4 regions of the Streptomyces sp. JLYT201 genome follow, and region 3 is predicted to be linked to each of the others. Evidence: riboswitches for the same ligand, from Rfam matches in the RefSeq annotation. Region 3 holds a riboswitch; each other region holds the start of a gene.
The links. A riboswitch is a leader RNA that binds a small molecule or an ion and turns the genes downstream of it on or off. The one in region 3 is predicted to bind cobalamin.
Positions count from the first base shown of each region.

Region 1: it holds a riboswitch for cobalamin, as region 3 does, so the genes downstream of both, AC5WAM_RS29855 (ABC transporter substrate-binding protein) here and AC5WAM_RS14400 (ribonucleoside-diphosphate reductase subunit alpha) in region 3, are expected to answer to the same signal.
Region 2: it holds a riboswitch for cobalamin, as region 3 does, so the genes downstream of both, metE (5-methyltetrahydropteroyltriglutamate--homocysteine S-methyltransferase) here and AC5WAM_RS14400 (ribonucleoside-diphosphate reductase subunit alpha) in region 3, are expected to answer to the same signal.
Region 4: it holds a riboswitch for cobalamin, as region 3 does, so the genes downstream of both, AC5WAM_RS02055 ((2Fe-2S) ferredoxin domain-containing protein) here and AC5WAM_RS14400 (ribonucleoside-diphosphate reductase subunit alpha) in region 3, are expected to answer to the same signal.

Region 1 is NZ_CM182551.1:7,062,960-7,069,888, reverse strand. Features, by position in the region: gene AC5WAM_RS29870 (Rrf2 family transcriptional regulator) at 1-405, opposite strand, end outside; gene AC5WAM_RS29865 (ABC transporter ATP-binding protein) at 554-1,429, opposite strand; gene AC5WAM_RS29860 (FecCD family ABC transporter permease) at 1,426-2,490, opposite strand; gene AC5WAM_RS29855 (ABC transporter substrate-binding protein) at 2,487-3,503, opposite strand; cobalamin riboswitch at 3,653-3,839, opposite strand; gene AC5WAM_RS29850 (VOC family protein) at 3,863-4,309, opposite strand; gene AC5WAM_RS29845 (helix-turn-helix domain-containing protein) at 4,315-5,187, opposite strand; gene AC5WAM_RS29840 (HAD family hydrolase) at 5,426-6,559, shown strand; gene AC5WAM_RS29835 (asparaginase domain-containing protein) at 6,556-6,929, opposite strand, start outside.
Region 2 is NZ_CM182551.1:1,150,918-1,157,846, reverse strand. Features, by position in the region: gene AC5WAM_RS04965 (amidase) at 1-1,243, shown strand, start outside; gene AC5WAM_RS04960 (TetR/AcrR family transcriptional regulator) at 1,274-1,843, shown strand; gene metE (5-methyltetrahydropteroyltriglutamate--homocysteine S-methyltransferase) at 1,889-4,213, opposite strand; cobalamin riboswitch at 4,376-4,592, opposite strand; gene tsaD (tRNA (adenosine(37)-N6)-threonylcarbamoyltransferase complex transferase subunit TsaD) at 4,719-5,783, shown strand; gene AC5WAM_RS04945 (GNAT family N-acetyltransferase) at 5,783-6,361, shown strand; gene alaS (alanine--tRNA ligase) at 6,382-6,929, shown strand, end outside.
Region 3 is NZ_CM182551.1:3,599,457-3,606,385, reverse strand. Features, by position in the region: gene AC5WAM_RS14400 (ribonucleoside-diphosphate reductase subunit alpha) at 1-1,653, opposite strand, end outside; adenosylcobalamin-variant (AdoCbl-variant) riboswitch at 1,800-1,898, opposite strand; gene AC5WAM_RS14395 (GNAT family N-acetyltransferase) at 1,999-2,496, opposite strand; gene AC5WAM_RS14390 (hypothetical protein) at 2,657-3,292, opposite strand; gene mctP (monocarboxylate uptake permease MctP) at 3,361-4,980, opposite strand; gene AC5WAM_RS14380 (DUF3311 domain-containing protein) at 4,977-5,264, opposite strand; gene AC5WAM_RS14375 (CstA-like transporter-associated (seleno)protein) at 5,385-5,585, opposite strand; gene AC5WAM_RS14370 (carbon starvation CstA family protein) at 5,582-6,929, opposite strand, start outside.
Region 4 is NZ_CM182551.1:508,230-515,158, forward strand. Features, by position in the region: gene AC5WAM_RS02040 (PadR family transcriptional regulator) at 1-546, opposite strand, end outside; gene AC5WAM_RS02045 (SMP-30/gluconolactonase/LRE family protein) at 649-1,611, opposite strand; gene AC5WAM_RS02050 (cobalamin-binding protein) at 1,748-2,662, shown strand; gene AC5WAM_RS02055 ((2Fe-2S) ferredoxin domain-containing protein) at 2,691-3,098, opposite strand; cobalamin riboswitch at 3,162-3,283, opposite strand; gene AC5WAM_RS02060 (cytochrome P450 family protein) at 3,364-4,584, opposite strand; gene AC5WAM_RS02065 (MFS transporter) at 4,840-6,081, opposite strand; gene AC5WAM_RS02070 (bifunctional cytochrome P450/NADPH--P450 reductase) at 6,264-6,929, opposite strand, start outside.

The sequences.
Region 1 (6,929 bases), 3.5 Mb from region 3:
GTCGGCGACGGTGACCTCGGCCAGCTCGGCCTTCATCGCCTCCTCCGCGCGGTCGTACGCGCCGCGCAGGACCGGCGGAATGCCGCGCCCCACGGGGCACTTCCGGTTGGGGGCGGAGGCGTGGAGGGCCAGGAGCGGGTCGGGCTCGACCGCGAGGTAGACGTCCCGGAGCGTGATCGCACCGGGCTCGCGGGCGAGGCGCCAGCCCGCGCCCTGGCCGCGCTGCGACACGACGAGGCCCGCGTCGCGCAGACCGCCGAGCGTGCGGCGGATGACGACCGGGTTGGTGTTGACGCTGGCGGCGATCTCGTCGGACGTCACGATGCCGTCGGGGCGCCGGGGGCAGACCAGGGCCATCCACGTCAGCGCGTGCGTGGCCACGGTCATGCGGCTGTTGGCGCTCACGGGCCCTCCGGTCGCTCGGTTCGCTCAGTTCGCTCGACTCCGCTGTCGAAACTGATTCTGTTACGACTGGGGCGCGGCTGTCCAGCCCCGTCCGTTCCCGCGCGGATGCGCGAGCGCGCCGAGGGGCCCCCGGCGTCGGGAGGCGTGGTCATCCGGGCCGTGCGGGCGGCGGGTCCGACGGCCGCAGGAAGGTGACGGTGGGGTGGTCCTGGGGCGCGGCGGGCGGGGTGACCCGGGCGCGGACGCCGTAGACCTCCGCGATGAGGGGCTCGGTGATGACCTCCACCGGCGTGCCGTGCGCGTGCGCCCTGCCCTCCTTCAGGACCAGGATCTCGTCGCAGAACATCGCCGCCAGGTTGAGGTCGTGCAGGGCGATCACCGTGGTGACGGGGAGGGCGGCCACCAGGGTGAGGAGGTCCAGCTGGTGGTGGATGTCCAGGTGGTTGGTGGGCTCGTCGAGGAGGAGCTCGCGGGGGGCCTGGGCCAGGGCCCGGGCGATGTGGGAGCGCTGGCGTTCGCCGCCGGAGAGGGTGTGCCAGGGCTGGTCCGCGCGGTCGGACAGGCCCGTGCGGGCCAGGGCATCGGCGACGGCCCGCTCGTCCTCGGCCGTCGACGGCACCCAGGCGCGGCGGTGCGGCACCCGGCCCAGGCGTACGACGTCCCGCACCGTCAGGTCGACCTGGGTGTCCGCCTGTTGCTCCACCAGGGCGAGACGGCGGGCGACCGCGCGGCGGCCCAGGTCGCGCAGCGGCTCGCCGTCGAGGGTGACCGCCCCGGCGGTGGGGGCCAGGACGCCCGCGAGGAGGCGCAGGAGCGTGGACTTCCCGGAGCCGTTGGGGCCCAGGAGGCCGACCACCGTGCCCGGGCGCGGGGCGAGGGTGACGCCGTCGACGATGAGGCGCCCGCCCGCGGCCCGGGAGACCCGGTCCGCGCTGAGGCCCGCGCCCTCCTGAGCGGGAAGCCCCGCCTCAGGCTCCGCCGGAGTGCCTGCCGAAGGCTCCGCACGGGACCGCGCCGCGCTCATCCGACCCTCCTCGTGCGGTAGAGGACCGCCACGAACGCGGGGACGCCGATCAGCGACGTGACCACGCCGACCGGCACCTCCTGCGGGTCCAGGAGCGTACGGGCCAGGGTGTCCACCCAGATGAGGAACACCGCGCCGGTCAGGGCCGTCACCGGCAGCAGGCGGGCGTGGCGCGGGCCGACGAGCACGCGGGCCGCGTGGGGCAGGGTCAGGCCGACGAAGCCGATGGCCCCGGCCGCGCTGACCAGGGCCGCCGTGAGCAGGGCCGTGGTGCACAGCAGGAGCAGCCGGACCCGGGTGACGTGCACGCCCAGGGCGGCCGCCGCGTCCTGGCCGAAGGCGAACGCGTCGAGGGTGTGGGCCTGGGACAGACAGATCACCAGGGCCACGGCGAGGACCGCCGCGCACACCGCCACGTCCGTCCAGTCCGCGCCGCTCAACGAGCCGAGCAGCCAGAACAGGACGCCGCGCGTCGTCTCCGCGTCCGCGGCCGTCAGGATGACGAAGGAAGTGAGGGAGGAGAAGAGCTGCATGGCCGCCACCCCGGACAGGACCACGCGGTCCGTCGTGGCGCCCAGGGCCTGGCTGAGGAGCAGCACGAAGCCGAACGCGCACAGGGCTCCGGCGAAGGCCCCGCCGGAGACCGACACCGCTCCCCCGCCGACCCCGAGGACCACCACCGCCACCGCGCCCGTGGACGCCCCGGAGGACACGCCGAGGACGAAGGGGTCGGCGAGCGGATTGCGCAGCAGCGACTGGAGGACCGCGCCGCACACGGCGAGGCCCGCCCCGCAGACGCCCGCGAGCAGGGTGCGCGGCATGCGCAGGTTCCACACGATGCCGTCGCGCAGCGGGGTGAGCTCGGCCTCGCCCCAGCCGAGGTGGGCAGCCACCGCCGCCCAGACGTCCGGTACGGAGATGTCGGCCGGGCCGATGGTGACGGCGACGGCCACCGAGAGCGGGAGCGCCACCAGGCCCGCCGCCCACAGCAGGGCCGCGCGCCAGGCGCCGGACCGGAGGCGCGGGCCGCCGCGGGCCCGCTCGCGTGCGGCCGTGCTCACCGGGCCAGGCCGAACGCGCGCAGCCCCGCCGCGACTTGCTCGATGCCGTCGACCGTGCGGATCGTCGGGTTGAGGGCCTGGCCGCTGAGCAGCACGTACCGCTTCTTCTTCACGGCCGTGAGGTTCCTGGTGACGGGGTTGGACTCCAGGAACCTGATCTTCTGGCGGGCGCTCTCGGCCGACTGGGCCTTGCGGGTGAGGTCGCCGATGACGAGGACGTCCGGGTCGCGGTCGGCCACGGTCTCCCAGTTGATCTGGGGCCACTCGGCGCGCGTGTCGGCGAAGACGTTGCGGACGCCGAGGGCGCGGGTGATGACGCCGGGCGCGCCGCAGCAGCCCGCGATGTAGGGCGCCTTGGAGTCGGAGAACCAGTACAGGACGGACGCGTCGGACGCCTTGAGCGTCTGCTTCGCCCTGGTCACGCGGGACTTGAGGTCCGCGACGAGGCGCTCGCCGCGCGCCTGGACGTGGAAGACCCGGGCCAGGTCGCGGATCTCGCCGTAGACGGTGTCCATGGTGAGCGTCTTGGTGCGGGTGCCGTCGCCGTCGCCGCCGTTGTCCTTGCCCGCGCAGTCGGTGGGCGAGACGTAGACGGGGACGCCGAGCTCGGTGAACTTGGCGCGGTCGGCGACGCCGCCCTTGCCGACGGTGTAGAGGAACGACGCGCTGACGAAGTCCGGCTCCTTGGAGAGGACCTTCTCCAGGGACGGGTAGCGGTCGGCGAGGCGCTCGACCTTCGCGTTCTGCTTCTTCAGGCGGGGCAGGACCGGGTCGGTCCAGGTGCCGGTGCCGGCCATGCGGTCGGCGAGGCCGAGGGAGAGCAGGATCTCCGTGGAGCCCTGGTCGAGGGAGACCGCCCGCTTCGGCGGGGCCGTGACCTCGGCCTTCTTGCCGCAGGAGGTGACCGTCACCGGGTAGCCCGCGGCCTTGGCCCCCTCGTCCTGGCGCTTCGCGGAGCCGCCGCCGCAGGCGGTGAGCAGGAGCAGGCCGCCCGCCGCGAGCAGCGCGGTCAGGCGCGCCCCGGGGGCGGTGCGGGCGCCGGGGGCGGCGCTGCGGGGACGGGCGGGCGCGCGGCGTGCGCGAGGGGCGAGAGGGGGCACAGGACTTCCCGGGTCTCATGGCTCATGCGCGGAGCCTGGTCTGCGAAACCCCGCCGCCCGGCGCGCGGTCGGCGGTGCCAGCAGGTCTTCGGACTCGGGTTCGTCCGGGCGGGGCCGCCTTCCCGGATGTCCGGTGACATCCAGTGGCCGCTGGTCCCGCCCGTCCCCCTCACCGCTGCGCGTCAGTTCCGGATTCCCACCGGATTCCCTGGCCCTGGTGCGGGCGCGACTGGCGTGCGCAAGCTATCACCCCGCCGCGGGCCGGGCGGACGTCACCCCTGCTCGGGGCGCGGTTCGCCGCGGTAGGTGCCGAAGGACCACTTGTTGCCCTCCGGGTCCGCGACGGCGAACTCGCGGCTGCCGTACGGCTGGTCCTCGATCTCGCGGATGACCTTCACGCCCGCCTCCTTGAGGCGGCGGTGGAGGGCGTCGACGTGATCCGTGACGACGTACGCACCGAACGTCCCCGGCTTGAGGCACCACTCGGCCGACTCCGGGTCGTACGAGCCGAGCATGACGCCGCCGCCCTCGGGCCAGTCGAGCTGGGCGTGGGCGACGCGGCCGCCGTCCTCGTACACGGCGGTGCGCAGGAAGCCGACGGTGGTGACGAGGAAGTCGATGAGGGCGGGGGCGTCGTGGGCCTGGAAGGCGGGCCAGACGTCGGGGGCGCGGAGGTTCGGGGTGTTCTGAGTGCTCTGTACCGCTTCGGTGGTGTTCATGCCTCTCAGTCTTCGCCGTCGCGGTGTCCCCCGGCTTGGATATTCCGGCACTCCTCGGCCAGCCAGGCGGTCGGGCTCGCGCCCGTGTACTGGCGGAAGTCGCGCACCAGGTGGGAGTGGTCGTAGTAGCCGCAGTCGGCGGCGACGCGGGCGAGGTCGGCGGGCGCGCCCGCGACGACCGCGCGCACGACCCGCGCCTTCGCGTGCTGGAAGCGCATCAGGCGGGCGGCCTGCTTGGGCGTCACGCCGGTCTCGGCGCGGAAGAGGGCCGTCAGGCGGCGCTCGCTGAGCGCGACGTGCGCGGCCAGGCCCCGCAGGGTGCCCGCGCCCCGGTGCCGGGCGAGCCAGGCCCAGGCCTCGGCGACCTCGGGGCGCACCGGGGCGAGGCGCCCGGCGTCGGCGGCGCGGCGCGCCAAGTAGGCGTGGAGGCAGGCGAACCGCTCGTCCCAGCCGTCGGCCTCGCACAGCCGCTCGCGGACCTCGGCGGCGATCCGGCCGAGGACGTCCGTGCCGTCGGTGACGAGCCGTCCCGTCAGCTCGGCGGCCGGGAGGCCGAGGAGCGAGCGGGCCGCGAGCGGGTGCACGGCGAGCTGGATGCCCGCCTGGTGCTCGGGCTGCACGACGTACGCCGGGCTCTGGTGCAGACCGCCCACGACGATGTCGGTGCGCTCGGCGTCGGGCCCGGTGGCCCGCTCCGCCGTGGAGCCGGTGACGACGGGCCCGTCGAGCGAGAAGATCAGCGTCAGATACGGCGACGGCAGGCCGCGGTGCAGGCCCGGCGTCTCGCCGCTCGTGCGGTAGCCCACGGCGGACACGACCTTGCCGCCCTGCTCGGGCGGGAGCGGGACGCGGACGAACTCGCGGCGGGCGGTGTCCATGCGTCCATTGTGACCGCATGTGCGGGCCAGGCACGGCCTCGCGGGCGCCGGGCACGGCTTCGCGGGGGGGGGCGGGCACGGCCTCGCACGCGCCGCCGCGGCTACCCGCTGCGTCGCGTCCCATGCCCGCCACGCACCGTGACATCGATCATGGGAATCGGCCCCGCGCGCTCGTAGCATGTCCCGCCGCTCCGCCCGGGGCGGCGCATCACCTCCGAGGATCCGAGGAACGGACACCATGGCTGTACGAGCACGAAGCAGGAGCAAGCGGGCGGTCCTCGGACTCGCGGGGGCGCTCGCGGCGGCGGTGTTCGCGGGCGGCGCGCTGTGGCCGGGCGCGGACGCGGCCACGGCGCGCCCGTCGGCCGCGCCCGTCCGGCTCGCGCACTGGCCGAAGCCGGTGGCCGCCGAACTCGGCGAGGTCATCGCCGAGAACGCGCACAACGGCGCGTACGCCGTCTTCGACGCGGACAACACGACGTACCGCAACGACCTGGAGGAGGCGCTGCTTCCGTTCCTGGAGATGAAGGGCGTCCTGACCCGGAGGTCGATGGACCCGTCCCTGAAGGTCATCCCGTTCAAGGACACGGCCACGCACAAGGAGAGCCTCTACAGCTACTACACCCGCCTCTGCGAGGTCGACGACCAGGTCTGCTACCCGTGGGCCGCGCAGATCTTCTCCGGCTTCACGCTGAAGCAGCTCAAGGGGTACGTCGACGAGCTGCTCGCGTACGACCGGCCGATCCCGGCGACGTACTACGAGAACGGGAAGGTGACGCGGACCGAGGTCCACCGCCCCGAGTTCTCCCCCGGCATGCGGGAGCTGTACAAGTCCCTGCGCGCGCACGGGATCGAGGTGTACGTGGTGAGCGCCGCGAGCGAGGACCTGGTGCGGATGGTGCTCGCCGACCCGAAGTACGGGTACGGGGTGAAGCCGCGCAACGTCATCGGCGTGGGCCTCCAGCTCAAGGACCCGAGGACCGGCCGCGTCACCAGCTCCCGCAAGGAGATCGCCGAGGGCCGCTTCGGGCCCGAGGACCGGGCGCGGCTCGCCCGCTACGAGCTGACGCCGAACCTGTGGGCGCCGCTGACCTGGTACCAGGGCAAGCCCGCGGCGATCTCCACGTACATCGACGAGTGGAAGAAGCCCGTCCTCGTGGCCGGGGACACGCCGTCGAGCGACGGGCCGATGCTCTTCCACTCGGCGGACGTGCGGCACGGGGGCGTACGCGTGTGGGTCAACCGCAAGGACAGCTCCATGAAGCAGCTGGACGCGATGAAGCGGAAGAACGCGGCGCGGCAGCGGGAGTTGGGGCAGCCCGTCACCGCGGACAAGCGGTGGCTGACGGTGACGCCGGAGCAGCTCGGCTAGGCACCGCTGCCGTCGAGGCGGCGGAACGCCCTCTCGACGGCCGGGCGGTCCGCGCCGTCCGCGAGGAGGGCGTGGAGCAGCAGGCGGGCCTTGGGCGCGTCGAGGGAGCCCGCGGAGATCAGGCCGCGGGACAGCAGGTCGGCCTCGGAGCCGGGGCCGCGGTAGGTCTCGCTGAGGAGCGGGCCCGCGCCGGTGCGCGAGGCGAGGACGACGGGCATCCGGGCGGCGCGGGCCGCGAGCGGTTCCACCAGCCACTGGGGTGCGTGCCCGGCGCCGAAGGCCGCCACGACCAGGCCGTCGAAGCGGTCGTCCACCGCCTCCAGTAGCTCGCCGCCGTCACCGAGGGAGAGGGTCAGCAGGGCCACGCGGG
Region 2 (6,929 bases), 2.4 Mb from region 3:
GCGTGCGCGCGGCCCCCTGCACGGCGTCCCGTACGCCCTGAAGGACCTCATCGACGTCAAGGGGCAGCCCACGAGCGCCAGTTCCCGCGTGCGCGAGGGCCATGTGGCGGACGCCGACAGCGCCGTCGCCGCCCGGCTCGCGGCGGCGGGCGGCGTCCTGCTCGGCAAGGCCCACACGCACGAGTTCGCCTACGGCCTGACGACGCCGCAGACCCGCAACGCCTGGGACGCCGACCGGGTCGCGGGCGGGTCGAGCGGCGGCTCGGCCGTCGCCGTGGCGGCCGGAGCCGCGCTCTTCTCGATCGGCACCGACACCGGCGGCTCCATCCGGGTCCCCGCCGCGCTGGGCGGCGTGGTCGGCCTGAAGCCCACCTACGGCCTGGTCCCCACGCGCGGAGTGACCTCCCTGTCCTGGTCCCTCGACCACGTCGGCCCCCTCGCGCGCACGGTCCAGGACGCCGCACTCGTGCTGCCCGCCCTGACCGGAGACGCCCATCTCCCGTACGAGGAAAGGGATCTGACGGGCCTTCGGGTCGGCGTCCCCGTCAACTACTACTTCGACCGCGTCACCCCTGACGTCGAAGCCGCCGTGCGGGCCGCCGTCGAACGCCTGCGCGAGCTGGGTGCCGACCTCGTCGACGTGCGCATCCCGATGACCCGCTACGTCCAGGCGGTCCAGTGGGGCCTGATGGTCCCCGAGGCCAGCGCGAACCACGAGCGGACGCTGCGCACCACGCCCGAGCTGTACGGGGACGACGTCCGCGTCCTCCTCGAGGCGGGCGAGCTGTTCCACGCGGGCGACTACCTGCGGGCCCAGCGCGCCCGCACCCTGATGCGGCAGGAGTGGGCGCCGCTCCTGGAGGAGGTCGACGTCATCGCCGCGCCCGCCGTGCCGCTGACCGCGGTCCGCGCCGGACAGCAGTCCGTGCGGTGGCCCGACGGCACGGCGGAGAGCGTGCCGGACGCCTACGTACGCCTGTCCGCGCCCGCCAACATCACCGGGCTGCCCGCCCTGACCGTGCCCGTCGGCCGCGACGGCGCGGGCCTTCCCCTGGGCATGCAGCTCATCGGACGCCCCCGCGGGGAGCGGACGCTGCTGCGCGCGGGGCAGGCGTACGAACGGACGCGGCCGGACACGGGCGCACTCGCTCCGACGCCGGTCGCCGCGCCGGTCGCGGGCGGCCCCGGCCCGTCGCCGTGCCCGTCCGAGCGCCCCGCCGGGGCCGGGCTCGCCGTCCCGTAGAAGCTAGGAATGCGCGTTAAGGTGAACGGCATGAGTCCCAGGCCCATGGCCCGACCCGGCGGGCGCAGCGCCCGGGTGCAGGCGTCCGTGCACGCCGCCGTGCGCGAGCTGGAAGCGGAGCAGGGCCGCGCGGCGCTGACCGTCCCGCTGGTCGCGGCGCGGGCCGGGGTCACGCCGTCCACGGTCTACCGCCGCTGGGGCGACCTCCAGGAGCTCCTGTCGGACGTCGCGGTCGAGCGGCTGCGGCCCGAGGCGGACCCCGCGGACCACGGCGGCTTCCGCGCCGACCTGACGGCGTGGGCCGAGCACTTCCTGGAGGAGATGTCGTCGGCGCCGGGCCGGGCCTATCTGCGCGACGCGCTCCTCGGTGACCCCGAGAGCGGCAACGCGAGCCGCTGCTCGGACTACTCCGCCGAGCACATCGACCTGCTCCTGGCCCGCGCCGCCGAGCGGGGCGAGCGGGGGCTGCCGGAGCGCGAGGCCGTCATGGACCACGTGGTCGCGCCGCTGCTCTTCCGGATCCTGTTCCGGCCGGACGGCCTGTCACCGCGGTTCGCGCGCGACCTCGTGGCAGCGGTCCTCGCCCAGGGCGACCGCTGAGCGCCGCCCGGTGGCCGGGGCGTCCCGGCCACCGGGCGGCGCGCGTCAGGACTCCCGCGCCGTCAGCTCGGCCCGGACCTGCCGCGCGGCGGCGACCAGGTTCTCCAGGGAGGCCCGGGTCTCCGGCCAGCCGCGCGTCTTCAGGCCGCAGTCCGGGTTGACCCACAGGCGCCCGGCCGGGATGGCCTCAAGTCCCTTGCGCAGCAGGGCGGCCGCCTCGTCGGCGCCCGGCACCCGCGGCGAGTGGATGTCGTACACGCCGGGACCCACCTCGCGCGGATAGCCCGCGGCGGCCAGCTCGTCCGCGACCTGCATGTGCGAGCGGGCCGCCTCCAGGCTGATGACGTCCGCGTCGAGGTCGTCGATGGCCTGGAGGACGTCGCCGAACTCCGCGTAGCACATGTGGGTGTGGATCTGCGTCTCCGGCCGCACGCCGCTCGTGGTGAGCCGGAAGGACTCCGTCGCCCACCGCAGGTACGCGGCCCGGTCCGCGGCGCGCAGCGGAAGCGTCTCGCGCAGCGCCGGCTCGTCGACCTGGATCACCGACGTGCCCGCCGCCTCCAGGTCGTTCACCTCGTCGCGCAGGGCGAGCGCCACCTGGCGCGCGGTGTCGCCGAGCGGCTGGTCGTCGCGGACGAACGACCACGCGAGCATCGTCACCGGACCGGTCAGCATGCCCTTGACGGGCCGGTCGGTGAGCGCGTTCGCGTACGCGGTCCAGCGCACCGTCATCGGCTCCGGGCGCGAGATGTCCCCGGCGAGCACCGGCGGCCGCACATAGCGCGTGCCGTACGACTGGACCCAGCCGTGCCGGGTCGCCAGATAGCCGGTGAGCTGCTCGGCGAAGTACTGGACCATGTCGTTGCGCTCGGGCTCGCCGTGCACCAGGACGTCGATGCCCGCCTTCTCCTGGAAGGAGAGCACCGCCTGGATCTCGGACTCGATGCGCTCCTCGTACCGGGCCGTGTCGATGCGGCCCGCGCGCAGGTCGGCGCGGGCCGCCCGCAGTTCGGTGGTCTGCGGGAACGAGCCGATGGTGGTCGTCGGGAGCAGCGGCAGGCCCAGGCTCGCGCGCTGGGCGGCGGCCCGCTCGGGGTAGGGCTGCGCGCGCCGGGCGTCGGCGGCGGTCGCGGCGGCGGCGCGGGCGCGCACTGCCGGGTCGTGGGTGAGCGCGGAGCCCGCGCGCGACGCCAGGTCGGCGCGGTTCGCGGCGAGTTCGGCGGCGATGGTGTCCGGGCCCTGGGACAGGCCGCGGGCCAGGGTGACCAGCTCGGTCGTCTTCTGCCGGGCGAAGGCGAGCCAGCGGGCGACCTGCGGGTCGATGTCGCGCTCGACGGCGGCGTCCAGCGGCACGTGCAGCAGGGAGCAGGAGGCGGCGACGTCCACGCGGTCGGCGAGCCCGAGCAGGGTGCCGAGGGTGCTGAGGGACTTCTCCAGGTTGTTGATCCAGATGTTGCGCCCGTCGACGACCCCCGCGACCAGGCGCTTGCCGGGCAGGCCGCCCGCCCGCGCGAGGTCGTCCAGGTTGGCGGCGGCGGGCCCCGTGAAGTCGACGGCCAGCCCGTCCACGGGCGCCTTGGCGAGCACGGGGAGCGCCTCGCCGAGCCGGTCGAAGTAGGAGGCGACGAGCAGCTTCGGACGGTCGTCGAGCGCGCCCAGGTCGCGGTAGGTGCGGGCCGCCGCGTTCAGGTCGGCGGGCGTGCGGTCCTGCACGAGCGCGGGCTCGTCCAGCTGCACCCAGGCGGCGCCCGCCGCCCGCAGATCGGCGAGGACCTCCGCGTACACCGGAAGCAGCCGGTCCAGGAGGGTCAGCGGCTCGAAGCCCGGATCGACGTCCGGCGCGGGCTTGGCGAGCAGCAGATAGGTGACCGGGCCGACGAGCACGGGGCGCGCGGCGAGGCCGAGCGCGAGCGCCTCCTTCACCTCGGCGACCTGCTTCGTCGCGTCCGCCGCGAACACGGTGTCCGGGCCCAGCTCCGGCACCAGGTAGTGGTAGTTGGTGTCGAACCACTTGGTCATTTCGAGGGGCGCCACCTCCGCGGTGCCCCGGGCCATCGCGAAGTAGCCGTCCAGCGGGTCCGCCGCGACGGCGGCGCGGTGCCGCGCGGGGATCGCGCCGACCATCACGCTCGTGTCCAGGACGTGGTCGTAGTACGAGAAGTCGCCGGTCGGCACCTCGTGGACACCGGCGTCCGCGAGCTGCTCCCAGTTCGTGCGGCGCAGTAGGGCCGCCGTCTCCCGCAGGCCCGCAGCGCTGACGCGGCCCTTCCAGTAGCCCTCGACGGCCTTCTTCAACTCCCGGTCTGCGCCCTGGCGGGGGTAGCCGTACACGGTGGCCCGTGCCGCCGCGGCTGCGGACTTGTCTGTCACAGAACTCTCCTTCGCGAGCAATGTCGTGTGGGTCCCGGGACGATCGGGAGCGCGAAGGAGCAACAGACCGGCCGACCGGCCACGGCCGTCGATGGCCGCGCGCCTGTGCCCGATGTGTACGCCGACCCGCCCACGAGGTCACCGGTGAGCCGCGCACGCCGGGGCGCGCACGGGCAACGGGCAGGTCTTCGGACTCGCGGGCGAGACCTCCGAGGAGGTCACCTACTGGCCGTCGCTTCCCGGGTCCGTGCCGGACCCAGTGCGTATGACGGCGGTCGTTCCCACTCACCGCTGCGGGGCAGTCCCGGATTTCCACCGGGTTCCCTCTTACGACGCCACTGCCTGGCGGGCAGGACGAACCAGTCGCGCCGCAAGCGTAGGTGATGAACCCCTGTCCGGGGGAGGGGGGAAGACGACAGGCGCGGCTTATTGCATATTGATTGCAATTACTATGGAGCCGCATTAGCTGGGCCGGTCGGCACGCGGAAGAAGCGGGAGTACACGCATGGCACCCCCTCGGATCGTTCTGGGGATCGAGTCTTCGTGCGACGAGACCGGGGCAGGTCTCGTGCGGGACGGGCAGCTGCTCGGGCACGCCGTCGCGTCCAGCATGGACGAGCACGCCCGCTTCGGCGGCGTCGTCCCCGAGATCGCCGCCCGCGCCCACGTGCACGCGCTGAACCCGGTGGTCCGCAGCGCCCTCGACCGGGCGGGGCTGCGGCTCGGCGACATCGGCGCGGTGGCCGTGACGACCGGGCCGGGCCTCTCCGGCGCCCTCCAGGTCGGCCTCGCCGGGGCGAAGGGCCTCGCGTACGCACTCGACGTACCGCTGTACGGCGTGCACCACCTGGCCGGGCACGTCGCCGCCGACACCCTGGAGCACGGGCCGCTGCCGGACCCGTGCGTGGTCCTCATCGTCTCCGGCGGCCACACTTCGCTGCTGCTCGTGCGCGACCTCGCCCGGGACCCCATCACCCACCTGGGCGACACCCTGGACGACGCCGCGGGGGAGTGCTTCGACAAGGTGGCCCGCGTCTTCGGCCTGCCCTACCCGGGCGGCCCCGCCGTCGACCGCGCGGCCCGCGCGGGCTCGTCGGACGCGGTGGCCTTCCCGCGCCCCCTGACCGGGCCGCGCGACGACCCGTACGCCTTCTCGTTCTCCGGTCTGAAGACCGCCGCGGCCCGCTGGGCCGAGAGCCACCGGGGCCGCGAACTGCCGGTCGCCGACGGGGCCGCCGCGCTCCAGGAGGCCGTCGCCGACGTCCTGACCCGCAAGGCGGTCGCGGCCTGCGCCGCGCACGGCGTGGGCACGCTCGTGGTCGTCGGCGGCGTCGCCGCCAACTCCCGGGTGCGGGCCCTCGCCGAGGAGCGCTGCCGGGCCGCGGGGATCACCCTGCGCGTCCCGCCGCTGGGCCTGTGCACCGACAACGGCGCGATGATCGCCGCCGTCGGCGACCTCCTGGTGCGCGCGGGCGCCGAGCCCGCACCCCTCGACGTGTCCATCGACCCCTCGGCGCCCCTTGAGCACGCCGCGCTGCACCCCGTCGCCCGCGTCGCGAGGGCCGCCTGATGGCCGCCGTCGTGCACCGCCTCGCGGGCCCCGGCCTGCTCGCCCACCGCGAGGGCATCCGCGCCGTCTACGCCGCCGCGTTCGCCGAGCCGCCCTGGCACGCGGAGCCCGCCGAGGCCGACGGGTATCTGACGCGCCTCGCGGCCGACGCCGCCCGGCCCGGCTTCGCGGGCGCCGTCGCCCTCGACGGCGAGCGGGTGCTCGGCTTCGCCACGGCCTGGACGTCGAGCACCCCGCTGCCGGACGCCCGCTCCTACCCGCGCGTCACCGCCGCGCTCGGCGCCGAGCGCACCGCCGCCTGGCTGTGCGGCGGCCTGGAGGTCGACGAACTCGCCGTCGTGCCCGGCGCGCACGGGCGCGGACTCGGCCGTACGCTCCTCGAAGCGGTCACGCGCGACGCGCCCGACGCCCGCTGCTGGCTGCTCACGTCCGTGCGGGCCGACGCCACCGTCCGCTTCTACGAGCGGCTCGGCTGGCGGCAGGTCACCCACCCCGCCCCCGACGGCCACGGCACCGCCGTCTTCCTCGGCCCCCACCACCCGGCGCGCACCGCCGCCGCCCCGCCCCTGTCACCCTGAGCCCCCGCCCGGAGCACGCCTTGCGCACCGCCGACATCCGCACCCGCTTCCTCGACTTCTTCGCCGAGCGCGGCCACACCGTGGTGCCCAGCGCCCCGCTGCCCACGCCCGACCCGACGCTCCTGTTCGTCAACGCGGGCATGGTGCCGTTCAAGCCGTATCTGACCGGCGAGGTGGCACCGCCGTGGCCGCGCGCCACCAGCGTGCAGAAGTGCGTGCGCACCCTCGACATCGAGGAGGTGGGCAAGACCACCCGGCACGGCTCGTTCTTCCAGATGAACGGCAACTTCTCCTTCGGCGACTACTTCAAGGAGGAGGCCATCGCCTACGCCTGGGAGCTGAGCACCCGCCCCGTCGCCGACGGCGGCTACGGCCTCGACCCGGCCCGGATCTGGGTCACCGTGCACCACTCCGACACCGAGGCGCGCGCCCTGTGGCGGCGGCTCGCGGAGCTGCCCGACGAGCGGATCGTGGCGCGCGGCGACGAGGACAACTTCTGGCACATGGGCGTGCCCGGCCCGTGCGGACCGTCCTCGGAGCTGTTCTACGACCGGGGCCCCGCCCTCGG
Region 3 (6,929 bases):
GGCGATCCGCGTGGACAGCGCCTTGGCCTCGGGGGAGTCGAAGGGCAGCCGCAGCTGGAAGAAGACGTCCTGCAGGCCCATGGCGCCGAGGCCCACCGGGCGCCACTTGGCGTTGGACTTCCCGGCCTGCTCGGTCGGGTAGAAGTTGATGTCGACGACGCGGTCGAGGAACGTCACGGCGGTGCGGACGGTGGCGTCCAGGCGCTCCCAGTCGATGTCGCCGTCCGCCACGAAGGCCCCGAGGTTCACCGAGCCGAGGTTGCACACGGCCGTCTCGCCGTCGTCCGTGACCTCCAGGATCTCCGTGCACAGATTGGAGGAGTGCACGGTGTGGCCGGGCTCGGCGGTCTGGTTGGCGGTGCGGTTGGAGGCGTCCTTGAAGGTCATCCAGCCGTTGCCGGTCTGCGCGAGGGTGCGCATCATGCGGCCGTACAGATCGCGGGCGGGCATGGTCTTCTGCGCCAGGCCCTTGGCCTCGGCCGCGCGGTAGGCCGTGTCGAACTCCTCGCCCCACAGGTCGACGAGCTCGGGCACGTCGGCGGGGGAGAACAGCGACCACTCCTGGTCGGCGGCGACCCGGCGCATGAACTCGTCCGGGATCCAGTGCGCCAGGTTCAGGTTGTGGGTGCGCCGGGCGTCCTCGCCGGTGTTGTCCCGCAGCTCCAGGAACTCCTCGATGTCGGAGTGCCAGGTCTCCAGGTAGACGGCGGCGGCGCCCTTGCGGCGGCCGCCCTGGTTCACGGCGGCGACGGAGGCGTCGAGCGTCTTCAGGAACGGCACGATGCCGTTCGAGTGGCCGTTCGTGCCGCGGATCAGCGAACCGCGCGAGCGGATGCGGGAGTACGACAGACCGATGCCGCCCGCGTGCTTCGACAGACGCGCCACCTGGTGGTAGCGGTCGTAGATGGAGTCCAGCTCGTCGAGCGGCGAGTCGAGCAGGTAGCAGCTCGACATCTGCGGGTGGCGGGTGCCGGAGTTGAAGAGCGTCGGCGACGACGGCAGGTAGTCGAGGCGGCTCATCAGGCCGTACAGCGCGGCGACCTCGTCGAGGGCGTGAGCGGAGTCGTCCTCGGCGAGACCGGCGGCCACGCGCAGCATGAAGTGCTGCGGCGTCTCGATGACCTTGCGGGTGATCGGGTGGCGCAGCAGATAGCGGCTGTGCAGCGTGCGCAGGCCGAAGTAGCCGAAGCGGCGGTCGGCGCCGTCGGCGAGCGCGGCCTCCACGAGGGCGTCCAGACGGGTGCCGTGCAGGGCCGCGAAGGCGGCGGTGCGGTCGGCGATCAGGCCCTCGCGGTGGCCCACCGCGACGGACTCGGAGAACGACGTGACGCCCTGCGAGGCGGCCTCCTCGCGAATGCCGATGCTCAGGAGCCGGGCGGCGAGCCGGGAGTACGCGGGGTCCTCGGAGATGAGCCCGGCGGCCGCCTCGGTGGCGAGCTCCCGCAACTCCGCCTCGTCGGCCTTCGCCGAGCGACCGCGCAGCGCGGCCGCGGCGACGCGTCCGGGGTCGGCGTCGGGAAGGTCGGCGGTGAGGTCGGTCAGGGTGCGCAGCAGGGCGGCGCCGGGCCCGTCGGTGGACGGGGCGGACTGCTCGGCGTGCTGCTGACCGGCTTCGGCCTGCGCTGACGCGGGCTCGGCGGGCGCGATGGTCACGTGGTGCTCTCCCTCGCTCGGCTCTGGGCATCGAGGCAGGCGAAGGCACACGGGCGCGACCGCGCGAGGCGGTACGTACGCCGCGTCCACCAGCCCATGTCCACGAGGCCCGGACGTCTGCACCCGGACCGGGCGGCACGGGTGCGCTGTCGGCAGGTCCTCGGACTTTGTGGGTACGCAAATGCGCACACGTACACCGTTGCGGGACAGTTCCGGACTTCCACCGGATTCCCCTGCGGCGACAGCGAGGACGAGCATACATCTTGTGCCGGGTTTCGGTGGTGCCCCTAGATGTTGTGTCGGAGGTGACCGCTCCCTCACGGGGTGTGGTCGCTCCTCGGCCCGTCAGAGCGTCAACTCGTAGGAGAGGAGCCCCAGACCGGGGACCGGCTCCCAGTCCCGGCGCGGGGCGCGGACGAAGCCGAGCCGCTCGTAGAGCCGCTGGGCCGCGAGCATCGTCGGCTGGGTGGACAGCACGACCGCGGCGCGCCCCGCGGTCCGGGCGCGTTCGACGCAGGCGCGCACCAGGGCCTCGCCCGCGCCCCGGCCGCGCGCCGCGCGCGCGACGGCGAGCATGCGCACCTCCGCCTCGTCCGCGCGCGCGATGTCGGCCATGGGTCCGGCCGCGGGCACGAACGTCACGCCCCCGAGCAGCCGCTCGCCCGCCACCGCGACGAGCACCTCGGCGGCCTCGGCCCGCCCGGCGACATCGCGCAGGTGGTCGCGGTAGCCGCCCTCCTCGGCGCCGAACTCCAGGAAGCCGTCGCGCAGATACGCCTCGACGGTGAGCTCGCCCAGGGCCGCGTACTCGGCGGGCCGCACCCGCCTGATGACCATGTCCATGCGCGGCAGTGTGCCGGAGCGGCGTGCGGGGGGCCGAGGGGGTGCCCGATGGCGTGTCGGCCGGAGCCCCGGGCGGGGTGCCCGGGGGCGTGTCAGCCGGAGCCCCGGGTGGGGTGCCCGGTGCCGTCTCGGCCGGAGCCCCGGGCGGGGCGCCGGTGGGTCAGCCGCCCGCGCCCGGCGGGTCCTGCGGGGCGCCGTCGCCGTTCGGCGGCAGGTCGCCGCGCTCCACGGGGCGGCCCGTGTCGCCGCCGTCCGTGGGCAGGCCCTCGGGGTCGGCCGTCTCGGGCAGGGTCGCGTCGAGTTCGCGGTCGTCGGCGCGGTGGGCGGCCTCGGCGGCGGCGCGCAGCACCTCGCGGCTCACCGCGTCGCGGTCGGCGGCGAGCTGGATGCGCAGCCCGTTCTCCGTGCGGACGTACTCGTGCCGGGAGCCCGTGCGGCGGTACCAGCCCTTGCCGTCCTTCTCGCAGCGCGTGGCGGCGGGCGGGACCGTGCGGCAGTTCCCGTCGGTGACGGTGCCCCGGTCGACGGAGAGCGTGAGCTGCGCGCCGCCCTCGTCCCGTACGTAGGTGGACTGGAAGCCGTAGTCGCCGATCACGCCCACCGACTGGCGGGCCAGCTCGAAGCCGTCGGCCTCCGTCACGTAGACGTGCTCCACGACCGTCTGCGCCGCCTCGGCGCGGGCCTTCAGCTCGGCGCGGTCCGGCGGTGCCGCGCTGTCGAGGCTGTCCGAGCCGCAGCCGGTGAGGGCGAGCGGCGCGAGGAGCAGGGCCGGGAGGAGGCGGCGGGAACGTCTCATGCGCACATCCTTTCGCATGCGTCCGCCGCCGTGCCCCGCCCGGCCCTGTGGGTCCGTAGCGCCTCGGCTCAGTGGCCCGCCCCCACCTTGGGCAGCTCGACGGCCACGCCCTGGTCGCCGGCGTCCGCCGTGTAGTCCTCGGGGGAGGTCTCGTCGACGCCGTCGGGGGCCTTGATCGCCTTCAGGACGAAGGTGAGGACGACCGTCACGACCACGTTCAGGACGAACGCCGTCAGGCCGATGTAGCCGATCTCGCCGATGCCGGGGATCTCCTTGGAGGACCCGCCGAAGTGCGCTTGCGTCGGCGAGGCGACGCCGTAGGCGGCCACCGTGCCGTAGACCATGCCGGCCGCCCACCCGGCGAGCAGCGCCCACCGGTGGAACCACCGCGTGAACAGGCCGCCGACGAGTGCGGGCATGGTCTGCAGGATCCAGATGCCGCCCAGGAGCTGGAAGTTGATGGCGACGGTCTTGTCCATGGTGAGCACGAAGGCGAGGGCGCCCACCTTCACCAGGAGCGAGACCAGCTTGGAGACCTTGGTCTCCTGCTCGGGCGTCGCGTCGGGCTTGAGGAAGTCCTTGTAGATGTTGCGGGTGAAGAGGTTCGCGGCCGCGATGGACATGATGGCGGCGGGCACGAGCGCGCCGATGCCGATGGCCGCGAAGGCCACGCCGGTGAACCAGTCGGGGAACATGTCCTCGAACAGCTGCGGGATCGCCAGCTGCCCGTTGTCGACCTTCACCCCGGCCGCGATCGCCATGAACCCGAGCAGCGCGAGCAGGCCCAGCATCAGCGAGTACAGCGGCAGGATGGTGGTGTTGCGGCGGATCACGTCCCGGCTGCGCGAGGACAGCGTCGCGGTGATCGAGTGCGGGTACATGAAGAGCGCGAGCGCCGAGCCGAGCGCCAGGGTCGCGTACGTCCAGGTCCCCGCGTCCCCGGGCACGAGCGCGCCGACGGGCTTGCCGGTCGCCTCGTTGGTCGCCGAGAACTTCTCGCTCGCCGCGTGGAAGACGTCGTCGAACCCGCCGAGTTTGATCGGGATGTAGATGATGGCCACCACGATCACGATGTAGATCAGGGTGTCCTTCACGAACGCGATCAGCGCCGGGGCCCTCAGGCCCGAGGAGTAGGTGTACGCGGCGAGCACGCCGAAGGCGATGAGCAGCGGCAGGTCCTTGACGAACCAGTTGGTGTCGTCGCCGCCGCCGACGCCCATCACGTCCAGGACGGCCTGGATGCCGACGAGTTGGAGCGCGATGTAGGGCATCGTCGCGAGGATGCCGGTGACGGCCACCGCGAGCGAGAGCCCCTTGGAGCCGAAGCGCCCGCGCACGAAGTCGGACGTGGTCACATAGCCGTGCTTGTGCGAGACCGACCAGAGCCGGGGCAGGAAGGTGAAGATCAGCGGATAGACGAGGATGGTGTACGGCACCGCGAAGAACCCGGCGGCGCCGGCCGCGTAGATCGCCGCGGGCACGGCCACGAAGGTGTACGCCGTGTAGAGGTCGCCGCCGAGCAGGAACCACGTCACCCAGGTGCCGAACGACCGGCCGCCGAGGCCCCATTCGTCGAGGCTGTCGCTCTCGGCCCGGCGCCAGCGGGCGGCGAGGAAGCCCATGACGGTGACCGCGAGGAAGAAGAAGATGAAGACGGCGAGCGCGACGCCGTTCACGCCGTCGTTCATGACCGCGCACCCCCCTGGCCGCGGGCGGCCCTGCGGGCGCGCTGCTCACGCTGCCACAGCTGATAGGCGATCATCGTGAGCGCGGTCGAGATCAGCACCCACAGCATCTGGTACCAGTAGAAGAACGGGATGCCGATGAAGGCCGGGTCGGCCTTCGCGTAGGAGCTCACCCAGAGCATGGCCACGAAGGGCGCCGCGAGACAGAGGGCGACGACCACACGGACCGGCGTGACCACCGGCTGTCTCACTTCAGGCGCAACCGGCACTTCAGGCACATCTGGCATACCGCGGCTCCGTTCGCTCACTTATCCCGTGTTTAACGTGCGGGAAATCTAAGCGACGGTCTTGGCCTACGGAACCCCTGTCCGTATAACGGACGGGCCACAGAGGGCTCGTCAGGGCGCTCAGCAGCAGCGGAAGCCCTGCCGCGGGTCCGACTCCTGGCGGTCCGTCCGCATGCGCTCGAACGCCCGCCGGGTCGGCACGGCCGCGGCCGGGTGCTCCTTGCGCACGTGCGCCACGTACCGCTCGTACGCGGACTCGTCCGTCAACTCCCGTACGTACCAGCGGATGGCGCGCAGCGCGCGGCGCAGCGGGCCGCTCACGACGAGCCCGCCTTGGTGCGCTCGTAGGCCGCCAGCTCCGCCTTCTCCTCCTGCGTGGCGACGAGCCCGGCGGGCGCGACGGTCCTCGACTCCACGAACGGCGCCTCGCTCAGGCGCGAGGACAGCGGATCGCGCACGTGCCGGACGCAGACGCGGGCCGCGTCCACGAGCACGATCACGACGAGGATCGCGAGGGCCGCCGAAAGGACGCCGTCCACCGTGGAGTTGGTGACGACGGTGTGCATGTCGTCCATGGTCTTGGCGGGCGGCAGGATCTTGCCGTCGTCGATGGCGTCCCGGTAGACCGAGCGCTGTTTGAAGAAGCCCACGCGCGGGTCGTCGGAGAACACCTTCTGCCAGCTCGCCGTGAGCGTCACCGTCGCGTCCCAGGCCAGCGGGACCCCGGTGATCCAGGCCCACTTGAGCCGTCCGGACTTCACCAGGAGCGTGGTGCACACGGCGAGGGCGACGGCGGCGAGCAGCTGGTTGGCGATGCCGAAGATCGGGAAGAGCTGGTTGATGCCGCCGAGCGGCTCGTGCACGCCGACCCAGAGGAAGTAGCCCCACAGGCCGGTCACGACCGCGCTGGTCAGGACCAGGCCCGGCTTCCAACTCACGTTCTTGAAGGGCTTGTGGACGTTGCCCAGCATGTCCTGGAGCATGAACCGGCCCACGCGCGTGCCCGCGTCGAGCGCGGTGAGGATGAACAGCGCCTCAAACATGATCGCGAAGTGGTACCAGAACGCCCGCAGCGAGTCCCCGGTGACCTTGGAGAAGATCTCCGATACGCCGATCGCGAGGGTCGGCGCGCCGCCCGTGCGCGAGAGCAGCGAGCTCTCCTCGACGTTCTTGGCGGCCTGCGCCAGGTCCTCGGGGGAGATGGTGTACCCGAAGTTCGCGACCGCCCGGGACGCCTCCTGGACGGTGTCGCCGACCACGCCCGCGGGCGCGTTCATCGCGAAGTACAGGCCCGGGTCGATGATGCTCGCCGCGACCAGGGCCATGACCGCCACGGACGACTCCATCAGCATGGAGCCGTAGCCGATCATCCGGACCTGGGTCTCCTTCTGGATCATCTTCGGCGTCGTACCGGAGGAGATCAGGGCGTGGAAGCCGGAGAGCGCGCCGCACGCGATTGTGATGAACACGAACGGGAAGAGCGAGCCCGCGAAGACCGGCCCGTCGCCGCGCGAGGCGAAGTCGGTGACCGGGTCCATCTTCAGCGTCGGCAGGGTGAGGACCACACCGAGCGCGAGCAGCACGATCGTGCCGATCTTCATGAACGTGGACAGGTAGTCGCGCGGCGCGAGCAGCATCCACACCGGCAGGATCGAGGCGATGAAG
Region 4 (6,929 bases), 3.1 Mb from region 3:
GCCGAGCCGTTCGAGGGTGGCGATCACGTCGTCGAGCCAGGTGAGCGTCATCTGTTCGTACGCGATGCCGCCGCGCAGCACGACGTGCTGGAGCTCCTGCCCGTCGTCGAGCACCGCGGGTGCCTCGGGCCCGGTGAAGTCGCGCCGCTCCCCCGCGCGGTAGTGCGCGAGCCGGTCGGCGTGCGCCTCGCGGTAGCGCCGCACCTCGCGGATCAGCGCGGCCGGGTCGTCGAAGGCAGCGCCGCGGATCTTCACGGCGAGCTCGTGCCGGACGCTCTCGGGCTCGATCGGCTCGTGCAGCCAGCCCGAGAGCGCGGCGCGGCCGAGGGCCGCGACGGAGTACTCCTTCTTGTCGGGCCGGTCCTGCTGCGCCACCGCGCGGGCCTCGATCCAGGCGTCGCTCTCCATGCGCTTGAGGACGCGGTAGATCTGCTGGTGGGTGGCGGTCCAGAAGTATCCGATGGACCGGTCGAACCGCCGGGCCAGCTCATAGCCGGAGCCCGGCTGCTCCAGCAGGGAGACGAGGATCGCGTGCTCAAGCGCCATGCCCGAATCCTTCTATGCAACTCGTTGCATATACAAGCGACGCAGGGCAGGTGAGACACGGCTCACCCGGCCGCGCCGCGTTCCGCGCGGGCGGCGGGCGGGCTACGACGGGTCGGCGCCCGCGGGCACTTCGTAGATCTTCCCGTCGACACCTGCCCGGTAGAGCCTGCCCGCCGAGAAGCCGCGGTCGCCCTGGCCGTAGGTGACCTGGGTGGACAGGTGCAGGCCCGACTCCACGGCGCAGAGGCGGCCGTCCTCGACGCGCCAGATCTGGCCCGCGGCGTGCGTGGCGATCAGCGGTCGCCCCGTGCTGTCGAGGGTGAGCCCGTCCGGCAGGGCGAGGACGTCGGACGGGGCCACCGAGACCCAACGCCTCGGGTGGGCCGGGTCGTCGGCCGCGATGCGGTAGAGGCCGGGGGCCACGGTGGTCTGGATGACGTACACCTGCGTCCCGTCCGGGGACACGGCGATGCCGTTGGGCTGGGGCACCCGGGCCCAGGCGGGGTCGACCCTGCCGTCCGGCGAGACGCGGCCGATGTTCCGCCCGCCCAAGGTCGTGGTGTACACGGTGCCGTCGGGCGCGAGGGCCACGCCGTCGATGCCGCCGAGTCCGGCGGCGTACGTGGTGACCTCGCCGGTGTCCGGGTCCACCAGGAGGAGCTTCGAGGTGGGCAGCGCGTCGCCGGTGAGCGAGTGCACGAGGTCGTTGCCGGTGCCGACGAGGAGGCGGCCGTCCGCACGCACGACGATCCCGCCGTTCGCTCCCACGTCGCCGGTGAGGGGTACGGGGGTGCGGCCCGGCGCGTCGATCCGGTAGACGCGGCCGGTGAAGTACGCGGTGGCGAACATCCGCCCGCGCTCGTCCACGACGATCGACTCGACCCAGTCGGGGATGCGCGCCACCTGGACCGGCGCTCCCCGCCCCGGGGCGGCACAGGCCGGTGCCGCGGACGCGGGGGCGGGTGCGAGCACACCCGCGGCCGCGGCCAGCAGGGCCAGCGACGCGATGCCGCGGCCCGGCCCGCGCAACACTCCGCGCGGCCTCCGGCTCACCTTCAACGTCATCGGTTCTCCTCCGTCGTCGGGTCGTGTGCCGGGCGAAGTATCAGCTCCGGGAGCGGCGAGCACCACCGTCTGGAGGTGTCGGCTCGGGCACACCGGTGGCGGGCGCGGGCGGCGGCGCACGCCGTAGGGTCGGCACATGCGCATCGTGTCCCTGCTCCCCGCCGCCACCGACGTCGTCGCCGAACTCGGCCTGCTGGAGGGGCTCGTCGGGCGCACCCACGAGTGCGACTGGCCGCCCCGGGAGGCGGCGGCCGTCCCCGTGGTGACCGGTGCCGATCTGGACCAGGACGCCTTGAGCAGCCGTGAGATCTCCGACGCGGTGGGCGGGTCGGCGCACTCCGGGTCCTCGCTGTACTCCCTCGACACCGAGGCGCTCGCGGCCCTGCGCCCCGATGTGGTCCTCACCCAGGACCTGTGCGACGTCTGCGCGGTCTCGTACGAGCGGGTCAGCCGCACCGTGCGGCTCCTGGACGCGGACACCCGCGTCCTGAGCCTGGAGCCGCGCACCCTCGACGACGTGCTGGACTGTCTGGTCACGGTCGGGGCCGTGCTCGGGGTGCGGGGGCGCGCCGCGTCGCGCCGGGACGAGCTGCGCGCCCGCCTCGACCGGGTGCGCGCCCTGACCGCGGGGCGTGCGCGGCCCCGGGTGGTCGCGATCGAGTGGCTGGATCCGCTGTGGCCGGCCGGGCACTGGGTGCCCGAGCAGATCGCCGCCGCCGGGGGCGAGCCGCTCCTCGCCGGGCCCGGCGAGCACACCGGGCCCATGACGTGGGACGCGGTGCGCGCGGCCCGGCCCGACGTGCTGCTCGTGCTGCCCTGCGGCTTTCCGCCCGAGCGGACGCTGCGCGAGACGGGCCTGCTCACCCGGCTGCCCGGCTGGTCGAAACTGCTCGCCGTCCGGTCGGGGCGCGTCTGGGTCCTGGACGGGCCCGCGTACTTCAACCGGCCGGGGCCGCGCGTGGTCCGCGGGGCGGAGGTGCTGGCCCACGTCCTGCACGGGGTGGGCGCCGGGGCGGCGGTGACCGCGGGCGAGGCGCGCCCGCTGCCCTGACCCGGGCGCGCCGCCCCGGCGCGGTGGTTCAGGACACCGCGCGGCGTCGCGGCGGGGTGAAGGCGTACAGGTCGAGGATCTCCGGCCGCGGAGCGACGCCGGGGCCCCCGGCGCGGACCCAGGCGACGATGTCCTCGGTCGCGTCCGCGTCGTTGACCAGGCCGAGCCACACCGGCCGGGCACCGGCCGCCCGGCCCTCGGCAGAGGGCTGGACCACGATGACGTTGGCCTGGTCGCACACGTCCAGGCAGGCGGAGACGCGTACGGGTGCCTCGGCCCGCAGGCGCGCGGTCTGTGCGGCGTGGTCGACGCCGGTCACCTTCGGACTGCCGCAGCAGCAGTCTCGGCAGACGACGACCCGGCAGGGCGCCGGTCCTGTGGCCGTGTCATGACTTCCTGCGGTGCCGGACGACTTCCGGGCCGGTCTTGCGGGCATGCCGCGTCCTGCCTCTCTCCGGGGAGATCCGCCCCGGTGTTGTGCGGAGGAGGCGACCGCGTGAGTCTCCTGGCTCTCGGGTCGCCGCTCGTCCCGGCTTTCCCACCCCCTGCGGGGCGGTGGCCGGTCGGGACGCGCTCGCCGATCACAGTGGCGGGACCGCGCCGGATTCACACCGGCTTCCTCGGACCGCCGTCGCCTTGTCGTCCGTCATCATTCCATCCGACTGCCCTCAGCTGCCCGGGGGTCCCGCTCCGGGACCTCGTCAGCCGCCGTACAGGGTCACCGGCAGGGCCTGGACGCTGTTGCTGACGAAGGACGGCAACGGCACCAACTCCGCGCGCGGCACGGCGAGCTCCATGTCCGGGAACCGCCCGAACAGGCCCGGCAGCGCGATGCCCGCCTCCAGACGGGCCAGGCCCGCGCCCAGGCAGTAGTGCGGGCCGTGGCCGAAGGAGAGGTGCTTCGGACGGGGCCGGGCGATATCGAACTCCTCGGCGTCGGGGCCGAATCGGTCGGGGTCCCGGCCCGCGGCCGCGTACGAGGCGAGGATGGCCTCGCCGCGCGGGATCACCACGTTTCCGACGGGGATGTCGTCGAGGGCGTAGCGCAGCGGGAAGTGCGCGACGGGCGGGTCCCACCGCAGGGTCTCCTCCACCACGGCGTCCCACGGCCGTTGCCCGGTGGTGACGGCGGCGCGCTGCTCGGGGTGGGTGAGCAGCGCCGCCGTCGCGTTGGTGATCAGGTTGAGGGTGGTGCCGTGGCCCGCGACGAGGACCAGGGTCAGGGTGCCGATCAGCTCCGGCTCCGAGAGCCGGTCGCCGTCGTCGCGCGCGGCGATCAGATGGCTGGTCAGGTCCTCCCCCGACCGCTTCCGCCGGTCGGCGACGAGGTCGGCGAGGAGTGCGTGCAGGCGTTGTTGGGTGGCGAGGGTCTCTTCGGGCGGGGTGACGCTGCTGGTCAGGCTCGCGGAGAGGTTCCGGAAGTCGTCGAAGCGCTCGTCGGGCACGCCGAGGAGGTCGCCGATCACCGCCATGGGCAGCGGATAGGCGAAGTGGCGGCGCAGGTCCACGGGATCGGTGCCGCCCTCGGCGAGGGCGTCGAGGAGGCTCTGGGTGATCGCCTCGACGCGGGGCCGCATCGCGGTGACGCGCCGCGCGGTGAAGGCCTGCGCGACGAGGTCGCGCAGCCGGCGGTGTTCCTCTCCGTCGGCGGTGGTCATGCCGCGGTTGGTGACCATGCCGATCAGCGGCCAGCCCTCCGGCACCTCCCCCGCCCGCAACGCGGACCAGTGCGCCGGGTCCTTTGCCGTACGGGGGTCCGCCAGGAGTTCCTGGAGGAGTTGGTGGCGGGTGAGGACCCAGGCGGGCAGTCCACCGGGGAGCCGCACGCGCACGGCGGGGCCGATCGCGCGGAGCCTCCGGTTCTCGCCGTGGAGGTCACCGGCGCTCGCGTCGAGGCGGAAGGGAGGGGGTTGGCTGTCCACGGGTCACCTCTGGCTGGGTCGACGAGGGAGCGAGCGTGGAGCGTGTGCGGGGACGGGCGTGGCGCGGGCGTGTGCTGTGCGCACCGTGCGCCGCACGCGGTGTGCGCCGTGCACGGCGTACGCGGGCGCCGTGCGGGGCGGCGTACGCGGAGCGGCCACTGGATCGTACGGTTCCGCGCGAGCCCGGAGAAGAGCGCGCGCGACGCCCGTGCGACGGTCCGTGGGGGCGTGCCCGGCCCGGGGCCTGACGGGTGTTCAGCCCGACGTGGCCGCGGGAGCGGGCTCGGCCTCGGTCTCCGGTTCCGCCTGCCGTGCGCGGTCGGCCGTGGCGCTGGCGACCGTCATCCGCAACGGGGGCAGGGACGCGACGAAGGTGCCGAGGGCCAGCAGGACGCCGAGCACTCCGGCGCCCGCCGTGTCGAGGACGGCGCCGACGGCCAGCGGCCCGATGCCGGTGCCCAGCGCGCTCGCTCCGCTGAGGGAGGCCACCAGGCGTCCGCTCGGGTCGAGGAGCGCGGCGGCCGCGAGGGTCTGTACCAGGACGGCCAGTTGGCAGGCCTGCCACAGGACGGCCGCGACGATGAACAGCACCGGGTCGTGGGTGAGCACCAGGGCGGCCATCGACAGGGCCTGTGCCGTGATGAAGGCGGCCAGGGACCGCGTGCGGCCGAAGCGGCGGGCGGCGGCGGGGCCGAGCACGGCGCCGACGAGGGCCACGACACCGGAGACGGCGAGGACCACCGACACGGCCGAGGGCGACATGCCGGTGTGTTCGCGGCCGAAGACCGAGGCGTACGCCCAGGCCCCCTGGGTGACGGCCCACAGCAGCGCGATCCCGCCCAGCAGGACCCATGAGGGGGTGGCCGCGTCGTTCGGCGTGGCGGCCGGGGCGGGCGCCGCCGGGGCCGCCCCGGGCTGCGCGGTCCCGCTCGTGGTCGGCCCGTCGGGAAGGCCGCCCACCAGGGGCCAGGCGAGCAGGCAGCACAGCGCCATGACCAGGAAGCCGGTGCCCTCCCCCACGCTGTGGTTGGCCGCGGGCACCGCCATGATCAGCAGGGCGGTCACGGCCACCGTGCCCGCGATGGTGGCCGCGGACGCCTTGTCGGCGTCGTCGGTGGCGGCGATCGCCGCCGTGGCCGCGGCGTAGACCGCGCCGAGCCCGCCGCCGATGACGAGATTGGCCAGGATCAGCGTCGGCAGGTCGCTCGCGGCGGTCGCCCCGACGAAGCCCGCGAGGCCGACGGCGAGACCGGTGCGAGCCATGCGGACGCGGCCGGGGCGCGCGGCCCGCGCGGCGAGGCGCAGGGTGACGAGCGCGGTGGCCATGAGCTGGGTGGCGCCGACGAGTCCCGCGCCGGAGTCCCCGAGCGCGAACCGCGAGGAGAAGTCATCGACGAACAGGGGCATCAGATTCGCCCCGCCGTTGCCCAGGGTGGCTCCGGCGATCAGGGCGACGGCGACGCCGAGGGTCAGGGCGGCCGTCCCGCGCGCCTTCACCGACGCCCCCGCGGGGTGCGGTCGGCCACAGGTGCTCGGCGGGTGGTCGGGGGTGCGACAGCCATGGGGTTCCCATCGGTCGGAGGTGCGGGATGAAGGGGTGCGGCCCGGTGGTCACGGGTGCGCCGGGTGGGCGTGCGTGACCACGGAGCGGGGCGGGTGCGGCAGGTGGGGCGGCGGGCTCAGCCGGTCCAGACGTCCTCGACGTAGCGGCCGGACTCGGTGAGCCCGGTGAGCCAGGCGGCGGCCTCGGCGTCGGACGCGCCGGTGTGCTCGCGGTGGACGGCCATGAACGCCTCCCGCACGGCGGGGGCCATCCGGCGGCCGTCGCCGCAGACGTAGACCCGGCCGCCCGCCGTCAGCACGTCCCAGACCTCGGCGCTCTCCCGGGCGATGCGGTCCTGGACGTAGCGGGCGCCGTCCTCGGGAGCCTGGGAGAAGACGGGCCGCATGCTGACGGCGCCGACCGCCTCGGCCGTCTCGAACTCCTCGCGGTGCAGGTAGTCGACCTCGGGGTGGTCGCAGCCGAAGTAGCACAGCAGCGTGCCGGTGGACCCGGTGTGCAGGCGGTCGAGCACGGCTCCGCGGAACGGCGCGAGGCCGGTGCCCGCGCTGACCAGGATGACCGGGACCGCGTCGTCCTCCGGCAGCCGGAAGGACTCGCCGCACGGGAGCACCCTGGCCCGGACGGTGTCCCCGGCCCGCACGGTCTGGACGTAGTGCGAGCCGACGCCCTGGAAGGTGCCCTCGCCCGCGCGGTGGGGCGCGGCGAGCAGCGACACCATCAGGTCGATCTCGCCGGGCGCGGCCTGCGCGGAGGACGAGATGGAGTAGTGGCGCGGGCGCAG